Regions from separate parts of the Streptomyces sp. NPDC005551 genome, predicted to be linked through region 1. Evidence: riboswitches for the same ligand, from Rfam matches in the RefSeq annotation. Region 1 holds a riboswitch; each other region holds the start of a gene.

Region 1 (4,610 bases):
CAGCCACAGCCGCTCGATGCCGAGCCCGAGCGCCGTCGACTCCACCGCCCGCAGTGCCGCCCTGGCCAGTCCCCGGCCGCGGTGACCGGCGTGGACGAAGACCCGCTTGACCTCGTGGCGGTCCGGCAGCCTGCGCAGTGAGGCGGTCGCCACGGGGACGTCGTCCGCGTACGCGACCCAGGTGACGACGATCTCGTCCGCCGACGGCTGGGGCGCTCGGACCCGACGGTGCTCGTCAGGGGCGTAACGGGGGGCCAGTTCGGCGGACATCAGCTCGCGCAGCCGGACCGGGGCGGCGGCGTTCCAGTTCTCGGACTCCCACCGGAGGGTGGCGGACGACGGCAGGCTCATGGTGCTTCCCAGCGGGAGGGGGACGCGGGGTGCGGGCCCCGTGGACCTGCATGGTCACCCCGGCCGGGTGCGCCTGTCCTCCCCTGCGGCCCGTTGTTCGCAGAACGGAAACAGCGCGTTCGTGAAGGCGTGACGGTGACCAGCCGCGCGCCGACCGGTCACCGAGGGACGGCTCTCCCCCCGCGGCGCGCGGGGCGGGGGAGGGAAGAGCGGGCGGCGGTCAGTGGGAGCCGGAGCCGCCACTGCCGAAGGAGCCGCTGGAGCCCGCGCTCCACCGACGTCGTGTGGTGTTCCCGCTCGGCTTCGAGGCGATGTTGCCGTGGGCCGCCAGCTGGTACGGGGTCAGACGCTGACTGCTCCGGGGCACCTCGTCGGGCTCGCGGTTCTCGTAGACCTCGAACACCGGACCGCTCACGGGCGGCCTCGGCTGTTCGTCGGCCCGGGGGCGCGGCGGCTCCTCGCGGCGGACCCGGCTGCCCATCCACATGGCACCGCCCAGCAGCGCCACGACGGCCAGACCGATCACCAGCGGCGCGAAGCCGGCCACCAGACCGCGGTTGGCGCTCGCCGCCATGTCGTTCACCAGTAGGTTCATGACCCATCCGTCCCTTGTGGGGGTTTTGTCCCGCGAGTACCCCTCGTCCCTCGCGTGAACCGGGCGGGTCGCGCCGGCCGGGGCCCAAGAGCGCGGCGTTTGACAGGGGCGACCGCGGCTACTCGGGGCGGGTGACCTCGATGACATCTGAGCAGGAGCTCTTCCGGTTCCTGGAGGACCGCTTCGCGTGCGCGCAGTCGTGTGCGGAGTGTGCGCGGGCAGGTGCTCTGCGTGCGAGCCTCGTGGATCCGGACGGGCCGAAGGAGCAGGAACTGGTACGCCGCAAGGGCGTCTTGTGCGCGGAGGTGTGCGACGCGACGTGCCGCATGCTGTCCGAGCAGTCGGGTCTGGACGAGGCGGGCATGCGCGTCCAGCTGGAGTGGTGCCGGGACGTCTGCCTGGAGTGCGCCGACGTCTTCGACGACCACCCCGGCGCGCAGGGCAGTGCGAAGTCCTGCCGTGAGTGCGCCCAGGCCTGCATGGACTTCATGGCCACGCTCCGCTGAGGCGGGCCGTCCCACCCTCGGCACCCGCGGGCACCCGCCGGCACACCCGGGAACCCGCAGGCACACCCGGGCGGCCCGGGGTGCCCGGGTCGCCCGGGGCTGCCGACGGTAAGGCGGCCTGCCGGGCCCCACATCGCTGCCGGCCTCGGCCCCTGTCACGCGGGCGCGGGTGCCGGTCCGTGTCACGCGAGCGCGAGTCCCGGTCCGCATCACGCGGGCGTTGGTCCCGGTCCGCGTCTCACCGGGGCTCGTCCCGGTCGGCGCCCCGCCGGTGCGCTTCCCGCCCCGTGTCCCGGTCCGGCAGCGGGCGTCCGGCGCGCACGTTCCAGCGGCGCGAGCGTCCGCTGAGGTCCGTGGCGGTCAGCGGCGGTACGTCGATCCGCCAGAACGCGGACTCGGGCGCCCCGAGAGCCCGTACCAGCGCGGCCCGTACGACCTCCGGCTCCACGACGGCGACGACGCGCCCCGTGTGCTCCGCCGCCCGCTCCAGCCCCCGGGCGACCCGGTCGCAGAAGTCCCGCACCGACTCCCCGCCGTGCGGAGCGGACCCCGGGTCCGCCAGCCATCGCGCGACCGCTTCCGGTTCCGTCGCGCCCACCTCGTCCAGCGTCGCCCCGCGCCAGCGGCCCACGTCGAGACCGGCGAACTCCGCCACCTCGACCGCGTCCAGACCGAGCGCGCCCGCGGTGTCCCGGCAGCGCACGCTGGGGGAGACCCACCGCTCGCCCGCGGCCGTGAACGTGCCCGCGGCGGCCCGGGCGAGCCGCAGTCCGCCGGCGTCCGCGGGACAGCCGTCGTCGAAGCGGGCCTCGCGGAGCGCCGCGCTCGACGCTGCTGAGATCAAGGTCACTCGGGTCGTCATGGATCCGCTCTCGTGATCGAAATGCCGGCGGCCGAACGCCGTGCGCGGAACGGGAGTTGGCCGTGGTCGTGAGCCCCGGGGCGCGCGCCGTGCCTCCCGTGCGCCCTTGGCCGGACCTCCGCTTCGCGGTACGGTCTCGACGATATTGACGACGGTACGGCGGAAGCCCGGTGAGAATCCGGCACGGTCGCGCCACTGTAATCCCCGCAAGTGCCGCTCCCGCCAGGGGTGGTGAAGGCAGGGCAAGTCAGACCCGCAGCCGTCGTCCTGTGCACCACCACGATGGGACGCGAGTTCCCCAGGAGGTCCTGCCACATGGCGCAGTCCGTCGCTCAGCCGACCGCCACCCCCACCGCCGTTCCCGCCAAGCTGCCGATCGGCGCGATCGCCCCCTGGGCGGTCTTCTTCGGCATCCTGATGCTGGTCCTGCTCTACTTCGTCGGCGCCGAACAGGGCGCCACCGCGCTCGTCTCGGGCGAGAACGTGCACGAGTGGGTGCACGACGCCCGCCATCTGCTCGGCTTCCCCTGCCACTGACGGCGACGAGGAAGCGTACGAGCCGATGAACTCAGCAACAGTCAGAAACCTCTTGGTGCGCGGCATGCTGGCGGGTCTCGCCGCCGGCCTGCTCGCCCTCGCCGTCGCGTACTTCCTCGGTGAGTCCCGCGTGGACGCCGCGATCGCCTACGAGGAGTCGCACGCGCACCACCACGAACACGGCGTGGAGACGGTGACCCGCACCATGCAGTCCACCGGGGGCCTGGCCACCGGCGTCCTCGTCTACGGGATCGCCTTCGGCGGCATCGCCGCCCTCGCGTACTGCTTCGCCCTCGGACGGATCGGCCGCTTCGGGCCCCGGGCGAGTGCGCTGCTGCTGTCGACGGCGGGCCTGGTCGCGGTCTACGTCGTGCCGTTCCTCAAGTACCCGGCCAACCCGCCGTCCGTCGGTGACGCCGACACCATCGGCAAGCGGACGACGCTGTACTTCCTCATGGTCGTCCTCAGCGTGCTGCTCGCCGTCGCGACCGTGATCCTCGGCAAGCGCCTCGCACCGCGGCTGGGCAACTGGAACGCCACGCTGGCCGCCGGGGCGTTCTTCGTCGCCGCCGTCGGTCTGGCGTACGCGTTCCTTCCGGCGGTCGACGAGGTACCGAGGGACTTCTCGGGCACCCTGCTGTGGCAGTTCCGGCTCGCGGCACTGGCGATCCAGCTGACGCTGTGGACGTCCTTCGGGCTCGTCTTCGGCGCACTGGCCCAGCGGCTGACGGCGCCCGGGACCGCCCCCGCCCAGGGCAGGGAGGAGAAGCCGGTGACCGCGGCACCGGTCGCTCCCTGAGCGAGCGCAGATCACGGCGGGCCCCGGCCGGCCGGGGCCCGCTTCTCGTGCCCGGGCGTCAGTCCGGCCGGGCGGACCGGTCCACGGCTCCCGGGGCCTTCGCGCGCGAAGGCCGGGCGAGGCGTTCGAAGCCGTCCAGCATCGCGGTGAGCCCGGTGTCGAACTGCTCGGCGGGGTCGCCGGCGCAGTCCTCCGCGCCGGGGCGCAGCACGGCCAGGCTCAGCGCGTGTCCCACGGTGAACTCCCGCAGGCAGCGGGCGATGCGGCCCGCCCGGGCGGGCCCGAAACCCGCGGCGCCGACATGGTCGACGAGCCGCGCGCAGGCGTCCGTCGCGGCGGGCGAGCGCACCGGATGCGTCGCGAACACGGCGACGGCGTGCGGGTGTGCGAGCAGCGTGCGCCGCAGCCGCCGACAGTACTGCTCGGCCACCGCCCGCCAGGAGCCGCCCCAGGGCAGCGAATCGAAGTCCACCTCCTCCAGGAGGAGTTCGGCGACGCCGTCGAAGAGTGCGTCCTGGTCCTCGAAGTAGCGGTACGCGGTCATCGGGTCCACGCCGAGTCCCGCACCGAGCTTGCGCATCGAGAAGGCGCGCAGCCCGTTCACGTCGATCAGCGCCAGTGCCGCCGCGGCGATGCGGGCACGGTTCAGCGCCGGTCTGGTGGAGGGGGCCGACGGTCCGTCCTCCGCTTCGTGTCTGTCGGTCTTCATGGTGCGCGGGTCCAGGTTCGTGTTCGGGCCGATTCCTGCACTTCCGGGAAAACCGGCGGGCCAGCCGGTTTCGGGGTCTCCCCGCATGCTACGTCCGGCGGGTCGTCCAGGACATCTGCCGTAGGGCGGTGGCGCCGGGGGTGTGGGTGACCGGCGGCTCGGCGGCGGCGCCGGAGGTGTGGGCGGCCGCGCGTTCTCCGACGTGTCTTCGGCATTCCCAATTTCTGGAACGCGTTCTACTGTGTGCGCCG
Region 2 (4,610 bases), on a different contig from region 1:
ATCACCTCGATGACGTCCTCGCCCAGGGGATCCGTCAACTCCCCGCCGATGAACAGCTGTCCGTGTTCCACGAGCTCGGTCATGGCGACTGCCTCTCCGGAGGACGCTTCCTGACGAGTCATCAGATACGAGAACTGATACCAGTTCCGGCCCGACGAGTCCACGGAGCCCGCACTCGCGCACGACCGCGAAGCCCAACCAACGGCGCATGCGGTCGACTTGGGCCACCATTGGAACCGGTTCTAGTTATAGTGGCCGGGACACGGCGACGGGGGGAAGCCCATGACGCAGGTGACCGATCACGGCGGGGGCGTACGGTCGATCAGGGTCCCCATCCCGGACAACCCCCTCGGCCACACGCTGGTGTACGTCGTGGACACCGACCGGGGGCCCGTCCTCGTCGACACCGGCTGGGACGACCCCGCGTCCCTGGACGTCCTCAGCGCCGGGCTCACCGGCTGCGGCACCTCCGTCGCCGAGATCCACGGCGTGGTCGTCACCCACCACCACCCCGACCACCACGGCCTGTCCGCGGCGGTGCGGGAGGCGTCGGGCGCCTGGATCGCGATGCACGCGGCGGACGCCTCCGTCGTCCGGCGGATGCGCGAGTACCGGCCCGAGCGGTGGTTCACGTACATGGCGGACAAGCTGGCGGCGGCCGGCGCCCCCGAGGCGCACGTGGCACCGCTGCGCACCGCCCGCCCCCGGGCGCTGCCCGGCCTCTCCCCCGCGCTCCCCGACCGCGAGATCGTCCCCGGCGACCTCCTCGACCTGCCGGGCCGCCGGCTGCGCGCGATCTGGACGCCCGGCCACACGCCGGGCCACGTCTGCCTGCACCTGGAGGAGGACCATCCGGCACGGCTCGCGGGCCGCGGGCGCCTGTTCTCCGGCGACCACCTGCTGCCGGAGATCACCCCGCACATCGGCCTGTACGAGGATCCGGACGACGCCACGGTCACCGACCCGCTCGGCGACTACCGCGACTCCCTGGAGCGCGTCGGCCGTCTCGGCGCCGCCGAGGTGCTCCCCGCCCACCAGTACGCCTTCACGGACGCGGCGGCACGCGTCCGGGCACTGCTCGCCCACCACGAGGAACGGCTCACCGGGCTGCTCGGCCTGCTCCGCGTCCCGCTCACCGCCTGGCAGCTGGCCGAGCGCATGGAGTGGAACCGCCCCTGGGAGCGCATCCCGTACTCCTCGCGGAACATCGCCGTCTCCGAGGCCGAGGCCCACGTGCGCCGGCTGGTGAAGCTGGGCCGGGCGGAGACCGTACCGGGGAGCGATCCCGTCACGTACCGGGCCGTGTGACCGGCACGGGGGCCGCCCGCCCGCCGCCGGGGGCGTACCGGGCGGCCCTCGGGCCGTGGACCGCGGGCCGGTAGAGTGAGCGCGTCGTCATCACACCCGTACGGGGGGAAGCCGGTGCAATTCCGGCGCTGACCCGCAACCGTGAACCGTCCGCCGGACGGTGAGCCGGATCGCCTCGCGCGGGACGTGACCGGCTCGTGCCTGCGGCAGCCCGCCGCCGGCCGGCACCGTCGAGGGATACGGAGCCGGAGCCACCCGGTACTCCAGTGTGCCCGGTGCCGCCCGGCTCCCCGCAGGGAGAGTCATGTCTGTTCGCCGCACCGCCGCGGTACTGGCCGTCACCGCCGTGATCGGTACGGCGGCCGCACCCGCCGCCCTCGCCGACGACTCGTCCCCGTCCCCATCGCCCTCGCGGGCGCTCCCCTCCGGGCTGTACGGCACCACCGACCCCACCTACGACGGTGTCTGGCGGCAGTCGCTCGCGCTGCTCGCCCAGCACACCGCGGGCGTGAAGCCCGCCCGCAAGGCCGTCGACTGGCTGACCGGGCAGCAGTGCGCGAGCGGCGCCTTCGCGCCCTACCGCGCCGACGCGTCCGCGAAGTGCGACGCGAAGACGACGGTGGACACGAACAGCACCGCCGCCGCGGTGCAGGCGCTCGCCGCGCTCGGCGGCCACGCCGCCGAGACGGACAAGGCCCTCGCCTGGCTGAAGTCGGCGCAGAACAAGGACGGCGGCTGGGGCTTCGCCGCGGGCGGGGCCAGCGACGCGAACTCGACCTCCGTGGTGATCGGCGCGCTCGCCGCCGCGGGTGACCGGCCCGCAGACGTCACCAAGGGCGGCAGGTCCCCGTACGACGCCCTGCTGAAGCTGGCGGTCCCCTGCGGCGACGACGGCGGCGGGGCCTTCGCCTACCAGCCCGACAAGAAGGGGGCGCTCGCGGCGAACGAGGACGCCACCGCGGCCGGTGTGCTCGGCGCCCTCGGCAAGGGGTTCGCGGCGCCGGCGGGCAAGGCGGCGGGCGGCTCGGCCTGCGCGGACGCGGAGAAGCCCACGCCCCGGGACGCGGCCCGCAACGGCGCGGCCCACCTCGCCGGCGTCCTGCACGGCACCCCCTACCTGAAGTCGGCGATGCCCGGCGCCAAGGACCAGCCCGACCACGGCAACACCGCGGACGCCGTCGTCGCGCTCGCCGCCGCGGGCCGCACCGGCGACACGGACGGGCCCCTCGCCTGGCTGGAGAAGAACTCCGGCGCCTGGGCGGCGAAGTCCGGGCCCGCCGCGTACGCGCAGCTGATCTTCGCGGCGCACGCGACCGGCACCGACCCGCGCGACTTCGGCGGCGCGGACCTGGTCCGGCAGCTCGGCGCGACCGGTCCGGCGACGCAGGCCTCCGGCCACTCGGACGGTCCCGGCACGGACCAGGGCGACAAGAAGAAGGACAGCGACGAGGACGGCGGGATCGGCGTCTGGTGGATCGTCGGCGTGGGCCTCGTCGCCGGCGTCGGCGTGGGCTTCCTGATCAGCGGCCGCAACAGGAAGCGGCAGCCGTGACCCGGCGCGGCGGCGTCGCCGCGGTCCTCGCCCTGCTGCTCCTCGTGCTCGGCGGGGCGGGCGAGGCCGGGGCCGCCGGCTACCGCTACTGGTCGTTCTGGGACCTGACCGGCGGGACGTGGGCGTACGCCACCCAGGGGCCGTCGACGGCGCGGCCGTCCGACGGTGCCGTGCAGGGATTCCGGTTCGCGGTGAGCGAGGACTCCTCGCGCGCGGTGAAGCCGCGCGGGAACACGGACTTCGGGTCCATCTGCGCCGGCACGCCCGCCCGGGACGGCACGAAGCGGATCGCTCTCGTCCTCGACTTCGGTACGGCCGCGGACGCGCCGTCCGGTGAGACGCCGCCGCGGCCGCGTACCGCCTGCGCGCGGGTCCGTCCCGACGCGACGACGGCCGAGGCGCTCGCCGCCGTGGCGAAGCCGCTGCGCTACGACAGCAACGCGCTGCTGTGCGCCATCGCGGGCTATCCGCGGGCCGGCTGCGGCGAACAGGTCGCGGCCGACGAGCCGGGCGCCTCCGCCGGTCCCCGCTCCGAGTCGGAGTCCGGCTCCGCGTCCGGCTCCGGGGACTCCGGCCCGTCGGTCGGGCTGCTCGCGGGGCTCGCGGCGGTCGCGGCACTGGGGGCGGCGGCGGTCTGGCAGGCCCGGCGCCGCCGACACTGACGTGAGGTGGAACCTGTGACGACGGACGAGCACGACCGTCCCGCTCCGCCCGCCCCACGGAAGGCCGGCCGCCCCGCGGCCAGGCCGGCCCCGACCGAGGGCAGCCGCCTCGCGGACGGGTCCACTCCGGCCAAGGACAGCCACGCTGCCGAAGGGGCGGCTCCGGCCGCGCACGGCCGCACCCCGGAACGGCAGGCTGCCCAAGGCGCGGACGGCCGCTCCCCGGGACAGTCGGCCCCGGCCGAGGACGGCCGCACCCCGGGACAGTCGGCCCCGGCCGAGGACGGCCGCACCCCGGGACGGCAGGGTCCCAAGGGCCGGGACGGTCGCCAGGCGGAGCGGCCGATGCCGGCCGCGAACAACCGCCTCTCGGAACGGCAGGCTGCCCGGGCCACTGACGACCACCCCTCGGGACGGTCGACCCCGGCCGAACACGCCCGCACCCCGGGCCCTCCGGACGACGACCCGGCGTGGCGGACTTCCCGGGGCGGTCGCCTGCGCGGGCGCGGTGCGGGCGTCCCGGGCGGTCTTCCCCGGGAGCCGGTCACCGGTCCGGGCGCGCTCCGCCGGCGTCTGACGGCGGAGGCCAACCGTGGCAACGCCCTGCACCCGGGCGCCTGGTGGATCTGGGCCCTGGGCCTGGGTACCGCCGCCTCCCGCACCACCAACCCGCTCCTCCTCGCCCTGCTCGTCGGCGTCGCCGGATATGTCGTGGCCGCCCGCCGCACCGACGCGCCCTGGGCCCGCTCGTACGGCGCGTTCGTGAAACTGGCCCTCGCCGTCCTGGCCGTCCGGCTGGCGTTCGCCGTGTTCCTCGGCTCCCCCGTCCCGGGTACGCAGGTCGTCGTCACGCTCCCCGAAGTCCCGCTGCCCGACTGGGCACAGGGCGTCCGCATCGGTGGCCGGGTCACCGCGGAAGGCCTGGTCTTCGCCCTGTACGACGGCGCGAAACTGGCCGCGCTGCTCATCTGCGTCGGCGCGGCGAACGCGCTCGCGAACCCGGCGCGGCTGCTCAAGTCGCTGCCGGGCGCGCTGTACGAGGCCGGCGTCGCCGTGGTGGTCGCGCTGACCTTCGCGCCGCACCTGAT
Region 3 (4,610 bases), on a different contig from region 1:
CCAGAATCTCCTCGGCGGGTCCCCGCGCGGGCTGCGCCACCTCGCGCGGGGCCAGGAGCCCGGGATTCCGCCTGCCGCGGGACGCCTCGGGTGCCAATTCCACACAAGCGGAGGGACGCCACGCCGATCGGGACACCGCTTTGCCCGCCCCAGTTCATCTTCCGTTCACCCAGGTTGCCTACGTTCCCATTGCCACTGACGTCCAACAGAAGCCTGGGTAAATGGAACACATCACGCTTCTCCTCGGGATCGTGATCGTCACCGCTCTCGTGTTCGATTTCACGAACGGTTTCCACGACACTGCCAACGCGATGGCGACGACCATCTCGACCGGCGCTCTGAAGCCCAAGACGGCGGTGGCGATGTCCGCCGCGCTGAACCTCGTCGGCGCCTTCCTCTCCGTGGAGGTCGCCAAGACCATCTCCGGCGGCATCATCAACGAGGAGGGCATCCGTACGGAGGTCATCTTCGCGGCTCTCGTCGGCGCCATCCTGTGGAATCTGCTGACCTGGCTCCTGGGTCTGCCCTCCAGCTCCTCCCACGCACTCTTCGGCGGCCTCATCGGCGCCGCGGTGATGTCGGCCGGCTGGTCGTCGGTGAACGGCTCGACCGTCGTCACCAAGGTGCTCATCCCCGCGGTCGCCGCACCGGTCGTCGCCGGACTCGCCGCGATGCTGGCCACGCGCCTGACGTACCGGATCGGGCGGCGCGCCGACGAGAAGGCGACCGCCAAGGGGTACCGCGCGGGCCAGATCGCCTCCGCGGGCCTGGTCTCGCTGGCCCACGGCACGAACGACGCGCAGAAGACCATGGGCATCATCACCCTCGCCCTGGTCACCGGCGGTGTCCTCGCGCCGGGCTCCAACCCTCCCACCTGGGTCATCGTGTCGGCCGGCATGGCCATCGCGCTCGGTACCTACCTGGGCGGCTGGCGCATCATCCGCACCATGGGCAAGGGCCTCACCGACCTCGCGCCGCCGCAGGGCTTCGCCGCCCAGACCAGCGCCGCCACGGTCATCCTCGCCTCCTCGCACCTGGGCTTCTCGCTCTCCACCACGCAGTCCTGCTCCGGCGCCGTCATGGGCTCGGGCCTCGGCCGCAAGGGCGGGGTCGTCCGCTGGTCGACCGCGAGCCGCATGTTCATCGCGTGGGGCCTGACCCTGCCGGCCGCCGGACTCGTCGGCGCCGGTGCCGAGTTCCTCACCCAGCAGGGCACCTGGGGCATCGTCACCACGGGCGCGCTGCTCGTGGCCGGCGCCGGAGTCATCTGGACGCTCTCGCGCCGCCAGCCGGTCACCATGGCCAACGTCAACGACGGTCAGGACGAGCCCGCGGGCGTCGTGACCGCCGCGATCGCCGCGGTCACCCCGCCGCCGGCCGGCCCGGTCGCCACGGCCGACCTCGGCCTGACGGCCACCATCCCGGCCCCGGACGCCGGCGCCCCCACCGAGCCCACCCGCCCGGCCACGGTCTAAGGAACGAACAGCATGAACATCGACTGGGCAGCCCTCGGCTCCGTCTTCGGAGCCAGCCTCGTGGTCACCGTGGCCCTCGTCGGCCTCTTCACCCTCGGCATCGTCGGCCTCTCCAAGCGCGAGTCCGGGGCCACCCGGGGCGGTTCCGCCGCCCTCGCGGTGACCGGCGCGTACGCCTGCTTCGCCGCGTGCGCGGCGGCCGTGGCGTACGGCATCTACCTGATCGTCGCCTGACGACCGGGCCGATACCCGACAAAAACCGAACAACACGGCATCACTTCACGTGGGGTGCGGGACGGAACACCGTCCCGCACCCCACCTGCGTGTGGGGCTTCGCACACTCTCCCTTCGCAGGTCAACAGCAAGTTGACGGCTGTTCTGACCCCGTGGTGGACTGCCGGAGCCAACTACGGCGGCAGGAGAGGAAGCCGGTGCGAATCCGGCGCGGTCCCGCCACTGTCACCGGGGAAGAACGCCCCCGGGAGCCAGGAACTCTCACCGCCGGTCTCTTCGAACCAGGGCGCGGACACCCTGAGTGAGGACATATCGCCATGCGCGGCTGCCCGTTGCGGGTCCTGACGACGAGTACGAGGGTGCTGCCGCACCCCACGGCGGGCTGAGCCCGTGCGTGCCGATCGCGTCTTCGCGTACGGCGCCACCGCCGGCCTCCTCGGCGACCTGCTCCTCGGCGACCCCCGCCGCGGGCACCCGGTCGCCGCGTTCGGGCGGGCCGCGGGCGCCGTGGAACGGGTGCTGTGGCGCGACCACCGCGGATGGGGCGCGCTGCACACCGCGGTCTGCGCCGGCGGCGCCACCGTTCTCGCGGCCTTCGCGAGCCGCCGTGTGCGCACCTCCCCCGCCGCCTCCGTCGCGCTGACCGCCGCCGCCACCTGGGCCGTCGTCGGGGGCACCTCCCTCGGCCGGGAGGCCAGGACCGTCGGCGGCGCGCTGGCCGCCGGGGACGTCGACGCCGCCCGCGAGCGGCTGCCCCACCTGTGCGGGCGGGATCCGCAGGCGCTGGACGCCGACGGGATCGCCCGGGCCGTGGTCGAGTCCGTCGCGGAGAACACCTCCGACGCCGTCGTGGGTGCCCTGGTCTGGGGCGCCGTCGGCGGTGTGCCCGGGCTCGTCGCCTTCCGGGCCGTGAACACGCTGGACGCGATGGTCGGGCACAGGTCCGCCAGGTACCGCCGCTACGGGTGGGCCTCCGCGCGGCTCGACGACGTCGCCGGCTGGCCGGGGGCCCGGCTGACCGCCGTACTCGCGGCCGTCGCGGGCGGCGATCCGCGCGCTGCCGTACGCGCCTGGCGTGCCGACGCCGCCAGGCACCCCAGCCCCAACGCCGGTCCCGTGGAGGCCTCCTTCGCGGGAGCCCTGGGCGTACGGCTGGGCGGGACCCTCTCGTACGGGGGACGGGTCGAGCACCGGCCCGTGCTGAACGGCGACGGGCGGGCCGTGGCCGTCCACGACATCGAGCGGGCCGTACGGCTGTCCCGGCGGGTGAGCCGGCTCGCGCTGGGCGTGTGCGTCGCCGGGCGGCTGCTCGCGCAGGGACTCACGAAGGGGCGTACCCGATGAGCGGCGGACTGCTGATCGCCGGCACCACCTCCGACGCCGGCAAGAGCGTCGTGACCGCCGGGATCTGCCGGTGGCTGGTGCGCCAAGGCGTGAAGGTGGCGCCCTTCAAGGCGCAGAACATGTCCCTCAACTCGTTCGTCACGCGCGAGGGGGCGGAGATCGGGCGGGCGCAGGCCATGCAGGCACAGGCCGCCCGTGTGGAGCCGACCGCGCTGATGAACCCGGTGCTGCTCAAGCCGGGGAGCGACCGCAGCAGCCAGGTCGTGCTCATGGGGAAGCCGGTGGGCGAGATGAGTGCGCGCGGCTACCACGGGGGCCGCCAGGAGGCACTGCTCGGGACCGTGCTGGACTGCCTGGCCCAATTGCGGGGCACGTATGACGCGGTGATCTGTGAAGGGGCAGGCAGTCCTGCCGAGATCAACCTGCGCCGTACCGACATCGTGAACATGGGCATCGCCCGGAACGCGCGGCTGCCCGTCCTCGTGGTCGGGGACATCGACCGCGGGGGCGTGTTCGCCTCCTTCTTCGGGACGGTGGCCCTGCTGTCGCCCGAGGACCAGGAACTCGTCGCAGGCTTCCTGGTCAACAAGTTCCGCGGGGACGTCTCCCTGCTGGAGCCGGGGCTCGACATGCTGCGCGGTCTCACCGGCCGGCCCTCGTACGGCGTCCTGCCTTTCCGGCACGGACTCGGCATCGACGAGGAGGACGGACTGAGGGTTTCGCTGCGCGGGACCGTTCGGGAGTCCGTCGTGGCGCCGCCCGTCGGCGAGGACGTGCTGCGGGTCGCGGTCTGCGCGGTCCCGCTGATGTCCAACTTCACGGACGTCGACGCCCTCGCCGCGGAACCGGGCGTCGTGGTGCGGTTCGTGGACCGGGCGGAGGAACTGGCCGACGCCGACCTCGTCGTCGTACCGGGCACCCGGGGGACGGTGCGGGCCCTTCAGTGGCTGCGGGAGCGCGGCCTCGCGGACGCGATCGCCCGGCGGGCCGCCGAGGGGCGTCCGGTGCTCGGGATCTGCGGCGGCTTCCAGGCCCTCGGCGAGCACATCGAGGACGACGTCGAGTCGCGGGCGGGGCACGTCGACGGGCTCGGACTGCTGCCCGTGCGCGTGCGGTTCGCGCGGGAGAAGACCCTTACGCGGCCCGTGGGCGAGGCGCTCGGCGAGCACGTCGAGGGCTACGAGATCCACCACGGGGTCGCCGAGGTCACCGGCGGCGAACCCTTCCTGGACGGCTGCCGGGTCGGCGCCGTCTGGGGCACGCACTGGCACGGCTCGCTGGAGTCGGACGGGTTCCGGCGCGCCTTCCTGCGGGAGGTGGCGGCCGCCGCGGGCCGCCGCTTCGTGCCGGCCGCCGGCACGTCGTTCGCCACGCTGCGCGAGGAGCAACTGGACCTGCTCGGCGATCTGATCGAGGAACACGCGGACACGGACGCGCTGTGGCGGCTCATCGAGTCGGGCGCTCCGACAGGACTGCCTTTCATCCCACCAGGAGCACCCGCATGAGCACAGTGTTGTTGTTGTCGACCGCCGACACGGATCTGCTGGCGGCCCGGGC
Region 4 (4,610 bases), on a different contig from region 1:
GACCGACCCGACGTTCATCGGGATCCCCTTCTTCTACTGGTACCAGATGCTGTGGGTGCTCGTCTCCACGCTGCTCACGATGACCGCGTACCAGCTCTGGCGGCGTGACCAGCGCGGCCGTACGCCCAGGGACGGGGGTGCGTCGAAGTGAAGGACGGCGTGAACGGAGTCGCCCTCGGCGTCTTCGTCTTCTTCTTCGTGGCCGTCACGGTCATGGGCTTCCTCGCCGCACGCTGGCGCAAGGCCGAGGTCGAGCACAGCCTCGACGAATGGGGCCTGGGCGGACGGTCGTTCGGCACCTGGGTGACCTGGTTCCTGCTCGGCGGCGACCTCTACACGGCGTACACCTTCGTCGCCGTACCCGCGGCGATCTACGCGGCGGGCGCGGCCGGCTTCTTCGCCGTGCCGTACACCATCCTCGTCTACCCGCTGATCTTCACGTTCCTGCCGCGACTGTGGTCGGTCTCGCACAAGCACGGCTATGTGACGACGTCGGACTTCGTGCGCGGGCGCTTCGGCTCCAAGGGGCTGTCGCTGGCGGTGGCCGTCACCGGCATCCTCGCCACGATGCCCTACATCGCGCTGCAACTCGTCGGCATCCAGGCGGTGCTGGACGTGATGGGCGTCGGCGGCGGTGAGGACACCAACTGGTTCGTGAAGGACCTGCCGCTACTCATCGCGTTCGGCGTGCTGGCCGCGTACACGTACTCGTCGGGCCTGCGGGCACCCGCCCTGATCGCGTTCGTGAAGGACACCCTGATCTACATCGTGATCGCGGTGGCCATCATCTACATACCCATCAAGCTCGGCGGGTTCGACGAGATCTTCAAGGCGGCGGGCGACAAGTACACGGCCGCGGGCGCGGGCGGCATCGTGCCCGCCGAGGCCGGCCAGTGGACGTACGCCACGCTCGCCCTCGGTTCGGCACTGGCGCTGTTCATGTACCCGCACTCGATCACCGCGACGCTGTCCAGCCGCAGCCGTGAGGTGATCCGGCGCAACACCACGATCCTGCCGCTGTACTCGCTGATGCTCGGCCTGCTCGCCCTGCTCGGGTTCATGGCCATCGCGGCCGGGGTGAAGGTGGAGAACGGGCAGCTGGCGATCCCGCAGCTCTTCGAGACGATGTTCCCCGACTGGTTCGCGGGTGTGGCCTTCGCGGCCATCGGCATCGGCGCGCTGGTGCCTGCGGCGATCATGTCCATCGCCGCGGCGAACCTGTTCACCCGCAACATCTACAAGGACTTCATCAAGCCGGACGCCACACCGAAGCAGGAGACCCAGGTCTCCAAGCTGGTCTCACTGCTGGTGAAGGTGGGTGCGCTGGCCTTCGTCCTCACCATGGACAAGACCGTCGCGATCAACTTCCAGCTGCTGGGCGGCATCTGGATTTTGCAGACCTTCCCGGCGCTCGTCGGCGGTCTGTTCACCCGGTGGTTCCACCGCTGGGCGCTCCTCGCGGGCTGGGCGGTCGGCATGGCCTACGGCACCCTCGCCGCGTACGGGGTCGCCTCCCCGACGCAGAAGCACTTCGGCGGCAGCTCCAAGGAGATCCCCGGCATCGGGGAGATCGGCTACATCGGTCTGACGGCCTTCGTGCTGAACGTCGTGGTGACGGTGGTGCTCACCTTCGCCCTGCGCGCGGCGAAGGCCCCCGACGGCGTGGACGAGACCTCGCCCGCGGACTACACGGCGGACGCCGGGGACCCGGGTGTCCGGACGGAACTCCCGGTGGCCACGGCGGACGTCGCCCACTGAGTCCCGCGCACCGGACGACGGGCCGCCGGGGAGAACCGGCGGCCCGTCGTCGTCCGTTTCCGGCAGACTCGGCCGCATGGACATCCTCATCAGACGGGCCCGGCCCGAGGAGTACGAGACGCTCGGGGAGATCACCGCGCAGGCGTATCTCGGGGACGGCCTGCTCGACTTCGGGGAGAGCGACGGCTACCTGGTGCACTTGCGGGACGTCGAGCGGCGCGCCGCCGCGGCCGAGGTCCTGGTCGCCGTCGACCGGCAGGGCACGGTGCTCGGCGGCGTGACCCATGTGCCATCGGCGGGCAGCGCACTGGCCGAACTCGCGGGCCCCGGCGAGGCCGAGATCCGCATGCTCGCGGTCGCCCGTGAGGCGCGTGGAAGAGGCGCCGGAGAGGCCCTGGTGCGGGCGTGCATCGACCGCGCACGGGCCACGGAGGGCTGTTTCCGCGTCGTGCTCTCCACCCAGCGCACCATGCGCGCCGCCCACCGCGTCTACGAGCGGCTCGGTTTCACCCGGGCCCCCGCGCGCGACTGGAACCCGCTCCCGGACCTCGACGACATCCTGCTGCTGACGTACGAGCTGACGCTCTGACAGCGGGGGAGGCGACGGCGGCCTGCCCGCCGACTGCCACCCTCCGGAGCCGACACGGCACAACATGTGGGGGCGTGTCGGCGGCCCGGCACAAGATGTATGCTCATGCTCGCTGTCGCCGCAGGGGAATCCGGTGCGAATCCGGAACTGTCCCGCAACGGTGTACTTGTGCGCGTTCGCGCACACGGTCAGTCCGAGGACCTGCCGGCAGTGCGCCCGGTCCGTCCGGTCCGGGTGCCCAGACGTCCGGGCCTCGTGGAATGGGCCGGTGGACGCACGCGTACCCGTGCGGGACGACGTGTGCCCCGCTGCCCTCCCGAAGGCCCCGTGCCGAGCGAGGGAGAGCCCCACGTGACCATCGCGCCAGCCGATCCGGCGACACCGCCCGCGACATCGGCCGAGCCGGACGGTCCCGGTGCCGCGCTGCTGCGGACCCTGACCGACCTCACCGCCGACCTCCCCGACGCCGACCCCGGCAAGGTCGCCGCCGCCGCGCTGCGCGGCCGGTCCGCGCGGGCGGACGAGGCGGAGCTGCGCGAACTGGCCACCGAGGCCGCGGCGGGACTCATCTCCGAGGACCCGGTCTACTCACGCCTGGCCGCGCGGCTGCTGACGATCAGCATCGCCGCCGAGGCCGCCTCGCAGGGCGTCACGTCCTTCTCCGGTTCCGTCGCCGTCGGGCACCGGGAGGGACTGATCGCGGACCGCACCGCCGAGTTCGTCCGCCTGCACGCGGCACGCCTCGACGCGCTCGTCGACGTCGCGGGCGACGACCGCTTCGGTTACTTCGGCCTGCGCACCCTGCACAGCCGCTATCTGCTCCGGCACCCGATCACCCGGCGCGTGATCGAGACCCCGCAGTTCTTCATGCTGCGCGTCGCCTCCGGCCTCGCCGAGGACGACACCTCCCGCGCCGTCGACGAAGTGGCCGCGCTCTACGGTCTGATGAGCCGGCTCGACTATCTCCCCTCCTCCCCCACGCTGTTCAACTCCGGCACCCGCCACCCGCAGATGTCGTCCTGCTACCTCCTCGACTCCCCGCTGGACGAGCTGGACTCCCTCTACGACCGCTACCACCAGGTGGCCCGCCTCTCGAAGCACGCCGGCGGCATCGGCCTGTCCTACTCCCGCATCCGCTCCCGCGGTTCGCTGATCCGCGGCACGAACGGTCACTCCAACGGAATCGTGCCGTTCCTGAAGACGCTGGACGCCTCGGTCGCCGCGGTCAACCAGGGCGGCCGGCGTAAGGGCGCGGCCGCGGTGTACCTGGAGACCTGGCACTCCGACATCGAGGAGTTCCTGGAGCTGCGCGACAACACCGGTGAGGACGCCCGCCGGACGCACAATCTCAACCTCGCGCACTGGATCCCCGACGAGTTCATGCGCCGGGTCGACGCGAACGGCGTCTGGTCGCTGTTCTCGCCGTCCGACGTGCCCGAGCTGGTCGACCTGTGGGGCGAGGAGTTCGACGCCGCGTACCGCCGGGCCGAGGAGGCGGGGCTGGCCAGGAAGACGATCCCCGCCCGCGACCTGTACGGCCGGATGATGCGCACCCTGGCGCAGACCGGCAACGGCTGGATGACGTTCAAGGACGCCGCCAACCGCACCGCCAACCAGACGGCGGAGCCGGGCCACACCGTCCACTCCTCGAACCTGTGCACCGAGATCCTGGAGGTCACGAACGACGGGGAGACCGCGGTCTGCAACCTCGGCTCGGTCAACCTCGGCGCCTTCGTCGTCGACGGGGACATCGACTGGGAGCGGCTGGACGAGACCGTCCGCACGGCGGTGACCTTCCTCGACCGGGTCGTCGACATCAACTTCTACCCGACCGAACAGGCGGGCCGCTCCAACGCCCGGTGGCGCCCGGTGGGCCTCGGCGCGATGGGCCTTCAGGACGTCTTCTTCAAACTGCGGCTGCCCTTCGACTCCGCCGCCGCCAAGCAGCTCTCCACCCGGATCGCCGAACGCGTCATGCTGGCCGCCTACGAGGCGTCCGCGGACCTCGCCGAGCGCAACGGCCCGCTCCCCGCCTGGGAGAAGACCCGCACCGCCCGCGGTGTCCTGCACCCGGACCACTACGCCGTGGAGCCGGTCTGGCCGGAGCGCTGGGCGGCCCTGCGGGAGCGGATCGCTGCCGTCGGCATGCGCAACTCGCTGCTGCTCGCCATCGCGCCGACCGCGACGATCGCTTCCATCGCGGGTGTCTACGAGTGCATCGAGCCCCAGGTCTCCAACCTGTTCAAGCGCGAGACGCTGTCCG

The links. A riboswitch is a leader RNA that binds a small molecule or an ion and turns the genes downstream of it on or off. The one in region 1 is predicted to bind cobalamin.
Region 2: linked by a shared signal. The riboswitch ahead of ACFYP4_RS05040 (prenyltransferase/squalene oxidase repeat-containing protein) and the one ahead of ACFYP4_RS15930 (CbtB-domain containing protein) in region 1 are both predicted to bind cobalamin.
Region 3: linked by a shared signal. The riboswitch ahead of ACFYP4_RS32170 (cobalamin biosynthesis protein) and the one ahead of ACFYP4_RS15930 (CbtB-domain containing protein) in region 1 are both predicted to bind cobalamin.
Region 4: linked by a shared signal. The riboswitch ahead of ACFYP4_RS19390 (ribonucleoside-diphosphate reductase subunit alpha) and the one ahead of ACFYP4_RS15930 (CbtB-domain containing protein) in region 1 are both predicted to bind cobalamin.

What each region holds. Positions count from the first base shown of each region.
Region 1 is NZ_JBIAJE010000005.1:120,338-124,947, reverse strand. It holds gene ACFYP4_RS15950 (GNAT family N-acetyltransferase) at 1-351, opposite strand, end outside; gene ACFYP4_RS15945 (DUF6479 family protein) at 572-946, opposite strand; gene ACFYP4_RS15940 (four-helix bundle copper-binding protein) at 1,087-1,452, shown strand; gene ACFYP4_RS15935 (histidine phosphatase family protein) at 1,691-2,314, opposite strand; cobalamin riboswitch at 2,429-2,593, shown strand; gene ACFYP4_RS15930 (CbtB-domain containing protein) at 2,630-2,851, shown strand; gene ACFYP4_RS15925 (CbtA family protein) at 2,877-3,650, shown strand; gene ACFYP4_RS15920 (TetR/AcrR family transcriptional regulator) at 3,709-4,359, opposite strand.
Region 2 is NZ_JBIAJE010000002.1:178,671-183,280, forward strand. It holds gene ACFYP4_RS05030 (aldehyde dehydrogenase) at 1-83, opposite strand, end outside; gene ACFYP4_RS05035 (MBL fold metallo-hydrolase) at 283-1,308, shown strand; cobalamin riboswitch at 1,372-1,505, shown strand; gene ACFYP4_RS05040 (prenyltransferase/squalene oxidase repeat-containing protein) at 1,613-2,860, shown strand; gene ACFYP4_RS05045 (SCO2322 family protein) at 2,857-3,522, shown strand; gene ACFYP4_RS05050 (CbiQ family ECF transporter T component) at 4,096-4,610, shown strand, end outside.
Region 3 is NZ_JBIAJE010000015.1:63,464-68,073, forward strand. It holds gene ACFYP4_RS32160 (inorganic phosphate transporter) at 222-1,475, shown strand; gene ACFYP4_RS32165 (hypothetical protein) at 1,488-1,709, shown strand; cobalamin riboswitch at 1,848-1,991, shown strand; gene ACFYP4_RS32170 (cobalamin biosynthesis protein) at 2,100-3,053, shown strand; gene ACFYP4_RS32175 (cobyric acid synthase) at 3,050-4,558, shown strand; gene cobN (cobaltochelatase subunit CobN) at 4,555-4,610, shown strand, end outside.
Region 4 is NZ_JBIAJE010000006.1:296,795-301,404, reverse strand. It holds gene ACFYP4_RS19405 (DUF3311 domain-containing protein) at 1-151, shown strand, start outside; gene mctP (monocarboxylate uptake permease MctP) at 148-1,758, shown strand; gene ACFYP4_RS19395 (GNAT family N-acetyltransferase) at 1,835-2,347, shown strand; cobalamin riboswitch at 2,409-2,571, shown strand; gene ACFYP4_RS19390 (ribonucleoside-diphosphate reductase subunit alpha) at 2,699-4,610, shown strand, end outside.